2 regions of the Mesorhizobium sp. M5C.F.Ca.IN.020.29.1.1 genome follow, and region 2 is predicted to be linked to the other one. Evidence: predicted binding sites of a transcription regulator. Region 2 holds the regulator's gene; the other holds the start of a gene.

Region 1 (3,207 bases), on a different contig from region 2:
AACAGCCACAGCATGCCGGCGATCGCCGGCGCCACGGCATAGGGCCATATCAACAATGTGCGGTAGAGGCCTTTGCCGCGCACGGCCTTCTCGGCCATGACCGCAAGCAGCAGCGCCACACCCATCGCAACGATCGCGGTCGCAAGCGAAAACACCACGGTGACCTTGATCGAGTTGAGGTAGGCCGGATCGGCCAGCACCTTGCCGAAATTGGCGAACCAGACGAACCTGGTCCTCAGCCCGAACGGATCTTGCCTGAGCATCGACTGATAAAGCGCCTGGCCGGCCGGCCAGTAGAAGAAAACCAGTGTTATGGCGAGTTGTGGCGCCACCAGCAGGTAGGGCAGGATCTTGTTGGGAAAGACGATGCGTGGAGACAGGCTGATTTCCCTCGCTATCCAGGGGTCGCCCACGCGAGCTCGCGTGGGCGATATTCCAATCGATTGACCGAGATAATCTCGTCAGTTCTCGAGCGCTTCCTCGATCGCGGCGTTGCCGCGCGTGACCGCATTGTCGAGCGCCTGCTGAGCGGTTTGCTGGCCGGCCAGCATCTTCTCGAACTCCTCGTTCTGGATATCGCGCACCTGCGGCAGATTCGGCAGGCGCACGCCCTTCGAGTTATCGGTCGGCGCCTTGCCCGTCATCTGCAGGATGGGTGTCTCGCGGCCGGGGTTTTTGTCATAGAAGCCTGATTTCTTGGTCGCCTCGTAGGCGGCGAGCGTCACCGGCAGGTATCCCGACTTCTGGTGCAGATATTCCTGCACATCGGTCTTGGACAGATAGGCGAAGAAGGTCGCGACGCCCTTGTATTGCTCGTCCGACTTGTTGCCGAAGACCCACAGGCTGGCGCCGCCCGGCGTGGTGTTCTGCGGAGCGCCCTTGGCGTCGGTGTCGTAGGGAAGCTGGCCGATGCCATAGTTCATGCCGGACTTGACGATGTCGCCGAGGCCGCCCGACGATTCGGTGAAGATGCCGCATTCGCCGGCCAGGAAGATCTGCTTGGCTTCGGAGGTGCGCCCGCCATATTTGAAGGTGCCGTCCTTGGCGAGGTCTGTGAGCGCCTGGAAGTGGTTGACGAAAATCGGCGCATTGATCTTGAGCTCGACATCACCGCCGGCCAGGCCGTTTTGCTGGGTGGCCCAGGGCACGTCATTCCACGCCGCAAAGTTCTCGAGATGGATCCAGGTCAGCCAGGTCGAGGTGTAGCCGCATGAGGCGGCGCCGCTCGCCTTGATCTTCTTGGCAGCTTCCCACACCTCATTCCAGGTCTTGGGTGGGTTGTTCACATCGAGACCCGCCTTCTGGAAGATGTCCTTGTTGTAATAGAGGATCGGCGAGGAGGAGTTGTAGGGGAAGGACAGCATGGTGCCGTCCGGCTTCGAATAATAGCCGACTATGCCGGGCAGATACTGGCTCTTGTCGAAGGTCATCCCGGCACCGGTCATCACCTCGGCCACCGGCTTGATCGCACCCTCGGCCGCCATCATCACGCCGGTGCCGACATCGAACACCTGGAGAATATCGGGCGCCTGTCCGGCGCGGAAGGCAGCGATGCCGGCATTCAGCGTCTCGGGATAGGTGCCCTTGAACACCGGAACCAGCTCATAGTCGCTCTGGCTGGCGTTGAAATCCTTGGAGATCTTGTCGACGACTTCGGCGTTGGCGCCGGTCATGGCGTGCCACCAGCTGATCTGCGTGACGGCGAAAGCGGAAGTGGTGGAAAGCAGCGTCAAGGTGGCGGCGACACCGGCCGCGAAGCCGAAGAACTTCATGTTTCATCTCCCGTTTTGTCATTGGCGAAAGGGCACTCTCGCAAAGGCAATATGTGCCGCTCGTGACAATTGGACAACGGTTTTGTTGCGGATCGATGAACTCGATCTCCACGTAAAGTGGTGCACGCTTGCGAATGAGAGCTGATGGAAAGGGATTGCCAAGCCGGCTTACGACTCGAACAAGGCGACGAAGATCGGCAACAATCGCTGGCGCCTAGTCCGACTTTCCGAGCGCTGTCACGACCAGCCGCTTGGCGTCCGGTCCCGACCATTCGGCCGGGCCGTTCATGTGAGCGATCAGGCAGCCTTCACCGTCGATCAGCATGGTGACCGGCAGGCCGAGCGCCAGGCCGCGCGTCTTGAGATCGTTAAACAGCGCCATCGTCGAATCGCGGTAGTAGCCGAGCGCCTTGACGCCGGTTTCCTCGAGGAACTTCTTCGGCTTGGCGTCGTCGCCGACATCGACGTTGACCGCGACGACCTCGAAGGCGTCGCTGCCCATTTCTTTTTGCAGCGCGTCGAGCGCCGGCATTTCGGCGCGGCAGGGTGCGCACCATGTCGCCCACAGATTGAGCAGCAACGTCTTGCCGGCATGGTCGGCGAGCGTCATCGGCTTGCCGCCAGGGTCGTTGAAGGCAAGGCCCTTCAGCGATTGCGGCGGATCAGCCGGCAAAAGTGCTGCCACCTGGCCGGTGGCAGCCGCCGCGACCGTCTTGGCACGGTCGGCCTTGGCGGCGCAGGCGACATCGTCCTTGCTGTCGCCAACGGCGACTGGCGCGGGCGCGTTGTTGCCAGAACCGCTCTCGCTGACATATACCGCGACCGCGCCCGCAAGCACGCCCGCCACCAAAGCGGCGAGGATGAGGCGCGGGGCCGGGAAAAATCGATTGCCGTCTGCCATTTTCTAAAAACTGCTCCGGAGCACGGGTTATAGCGATGAGCGACAAGAAGGCCAGCAACCAGATGTGGGGCGGACGTTTTGCCTCGGGTCCGGCCGCGATCATGGAAGCGATCAACGCGTCGATCTCGTTCGACCGCAAACTCTATGCGCAGGATATCAGAGGCTCGATCGCCCATAGCGAGATGCTGGCGCAAACGGGCATTATTTCGACGGCCGATCAAGAAAAAATCGCTCACGGGCTGAACACGATCCTGGCAGAGATCGAAGCCGGCACGTTCGAGTTCTCGACCAGGCTGGAAGACATCCACATGAATGTCGAGGCCCGCCTTGCCGAGCTGATCGGCCCGGCCGCCGGCCGCCTGCATACCGCCCGCTCCCGCAACGACCAGGTAGCGGTCGATCTCAGGCTGTGGGTCAAAGACGAATGCTTTCGCGTCGCTGAGGCGCTGAAGGGCCTGATCTCGGCGTTCCTGGAACGGGCCGAGGAGCATGCGGCGACGGTGATGCCGGGCTTCACCCACATGCAGGCGGCGC
Region 2 (3,207 bases):
CTCTGTTCATTACGGTGAGAAGCGAGCTCTGTTCGACGTGGACCTCGATGTCCGCGAGAACCAGGTGACGGCGTTGATCGGCCCATCGGGCTGTGGCAAGTCGACCTTCCTGCGTTGCCTGAACCGAATGAACGACACGATCGATATCGCGCGGGTGAGCGGCAAGATAACGCTCGACGGCGAGGATGTTTACGACCCGAAAATCGATGTCGTCGAGCTGCGAGCTCGCGTCGGCATGGTATTCCAGAAGCCGAACCCGTTTCCGAAATCGATCTATGAAAACGTCGCCTACGGTCCGCGCATTCACGGCCTGGCCAGGAGCAAGTCCGAGTTGGACGGCATCGTTGAATCGAGCCTGAAGAAAGCCGGTCTGTTCAACGAGGTCAAGGATCGCCTGCTCGAGTCGGGCACCGGTCTCTCCGGCGGACAGCAGCAGCGCCTGTGCATCGCGCGCGCCATCGCCGTGTCGCCGGAAGTGATTCTGATGGACGAGCCCTGTTCGGCGCTGGATCCGATCGCCACCGCCCGCGTCGAGGAACTGATCGACGAACTGCGCCAGAACTACACGATCGTCATCGTCACCCACTCGATGCAGCAGGCAGCGCGCGTGTCGCAACGCACGGCGATGTTCCATCTCGGCTACCTGGTCGAGGAGGGCGCAACCGACAAGATGTTCACCAATCCCGACGACAAGCGCACCCAGGACTACATCACCGGCCGGTTCGGCTGAGCGGTCCGGCGGCGAATTTCGAACACGAGGACAGGATCATGGGTGAACACACCGTCGCATCTTTCGACGAGGAACTGGAGCACATCGACAGGCTGATCCGCGACATGGACGAGCTCGCCGCCGCGATGGTCGCAACCTCGATCCGCGCGTTGCTTGCGTCAGACAATGCGATGGCGCAGCGTGTCGTCTCGGACGACGCGATCATGGATGCGCGGCAGCGCGAACTCGACGACAGTGCGATCACGCTGATCGCCAAGCGGCAGCCGATGGCGCAAGATCTGCGCGCCGTGGTTGGCGCAATCCGCATGGCCGGTGATCTCGAGCGCATCGGCGATTTGGCCAAAAACATAGCCAAGCGGGTCAGCGCAGTCGGGCAGAGCACCACGCCGCGCAATCTGTCGCACGGTATCGACGGGATGGCGGATCTCGTTCTTGTGCAGCTCCGCGGGGTGGTTGAGCACTATGTGTCGCGCAATGCCGGCGCTTTGAAAGAACTGCGCGCCGACGATCAGAAGATCGACGTGAAATACACGGCGGTTTTCCGCGAACTCCTGACCTACATGATGGAGGATCCGCGCAACATCACCGCTTGCACCCATCTTCTGTTTTGCGCCAAGAATCTCGAACGCATCGGCGATCATGTCACCAACATAGCCGAAAACGCCTACTTTGTCGTGACCGGGCAGCAATTGCCGGCGGATCGCCCGAAGCTCGACGAAACGACGATGTCGGCGCCGGCGACATGACAGGAGTGACCGGCCGATGATCGCGCCGCGCATCATGGTGGTGGAGGATGAAGAGCCGCTGGGCGTCCTCCTCCGCTACAATCTGGAATCCGAAGGCTATCAGGTCGAGGTGGTGACGCGCGGCGACGAGGCCGAAATCCGGCTGCAGGAAAACGTGCCCGATCTTCTGGTGCTCGACTGGATGGTGCCGGCGGTTTCGGGCATCGAGCTTTGCCGGCGCCTTCGGGTGCGTCCCGAAACCGAGCGGCTGCCGATCATCATGCTGACCGCGCGCGGCGAGGAGAGCGACCGGGTGCGCGGCCTTTCCACCGGAGCCGACGACTATCTGGTCAAGCCGTTCTCGACACCGGAATTCATGGCCAGGGTCAAGGCGCTGCTGCGCCGCGCCAAGCCGGAAGTACTGTCCAGCGTGCTGAAGGTCGGCGACATCATGCTCGATCGCGAATCGCACAGGGTCTATCGCAAGAAGAGCGAGATCCGGCTCGGGCCGACCGAATTCCGGCTGCTCGAATTCATGATGCGGCACCCGGGTCGGGTCTTCTCGCGCAGCCAGTTGCTCGACAATGTCTGGGGCGAGACGATCTACATCGACGAGCGCACGGTGGACGTCCATGTCGGCCGGTTGCGCAAGGCGGTCAACAATGGTCGCATGCCCGATGTCATCCGCACCATCCGCGGCGCGGGCTATGCGATCAGGGAAGACTAGGGATGTGCTGATATCCAGGTGGTGCCGGCCTGCGAACGCCGGCTTCCTGGGCTTCCGGTGCTCACGTACCCAAAAGTACGCTCCGCTCCGGTTCTCGGAACCCACCATTCTCGACTCGGCCTGACCTGAATCTCAACACACCCCAAGTCGCGATCCGGGATCCTCCCTTCGAGTTCAAGCCACGTTCTTTCCGACCGAGCCGGCTCGTGCCTGGATGCTCGGCGCGAAGATCTCTTGGTCGACGAAGCTCAGCGCCCGCATGGCGCAGCCTTCTCGGATCAGCGGCAGTTCGTTCGGCTCGGTGTCGAAGGAAATCGAACCCGAATGCTGGCCGCCCGCGGTCTGGGCGATGGCCTCGCGCAGGGCCGGCTCGATCAGGTCGAAGGCGGCAGCGCTGGCACCGACCATGGCGACCGGCGCCGGATCGATCAGCGCGAACAGGCTGCCGAGCCCGAAGCCGAGCGCCTCGCCGGCCTTGCGGTAGGCTTCGCGCTCCGGTCCGTCCGTCTCGCGCGCCCGGGCCGCCAGTGCCCGCATCTCGGCGTCGCTGACATCGGCGACCGGCTCGGCGTTCTCGCTCAATTGCCTCGCGTTGCGCCAGATAGCGTAGTTGCCGGCATAAGCCTCGACGCAACCGCGCCGCCCGCAGCGGCAAAGCGCGCCGCCCGGCCGATGAATCATGTGGCCGAATTCGCCGCCTGAGGAATGGGTGCCGGTGAACAGCTCGCCCTTGAGCACCAGCCCCATACCGATGCCATGCGAGAGCAGGATGGCGATGAAATCGTCGCGGTAGCGATCCGGGTCGCGCCAGCGCAGCGCCACGGCCATCATGTTGCAGTCGTTCTCCATAATGGCCGGGATGCCGAACTCGCGTTCCAGAATGTCGGCGAAGGCGATGTTCGTCTGCGGCGTGATCGGCGACCACAACATGGCGCGCGCATGGGAATCGGTAATACCCTGGATCGCCAGCGCGATGCGGGCGACGCTTTGGACGTCGAGGTCGGGGTCTTCGAGCCGGCGCCGGA

What was found. Region 2 encodes PhoB, which activates phosphate uptake and scavenging genes when phosphate is short. Its sites were predicted from a motif close to TGTCATNNANCTGTCAT; they were not measured.
Region 1: a site for PhoB is predicted at 1,835-1,851, ahead of ugpB (sn-glycerol-3-phosphate ABC transporter substrate-binding protein UgpB). Genes of this name have one in related genera too.

The regions. Positions count from the first base shown of each region.
Region 1 covers NZ_RZSW01000210.1:2,616-5,822, forward strand. Annotated here, with positions in the region: gene ugpA (sn-glycerol-3-phosphate ABC transporter permease UgpA) at 1-380, opposite strand, end outside; gene ugpB (sn-glycerol-3-phosphate ABC transporter substrate-binding protein UgpB) at 462-1,772, opposite strand; gene EOA85_RS17895 (TlpA disulfide reductase family protein) at 1,987-2,673, opposite strand; gene argH (argininosuccinate lyase) at 2,709-3,207, shown strand, end outside.
Region 2 covers NZ_RZSW01000094.1:5,793-8,999, reverse strand. Annotated here, with positions in the region: gene pstB (phosphate ABC transporter ATP-binding protein PstB) at 1-730, shown strand, start outside; gene phoU (phosphate signaling complex protein PhoU) at 769-1,476, shown strand; gene phoB (phosphate regulon transcriptional regulator PhoB) at 1,493-2,182, shown strand; gene EOA85_RS10480 (ROK family protein) at 2,357-3,207, opposite strand, start outside.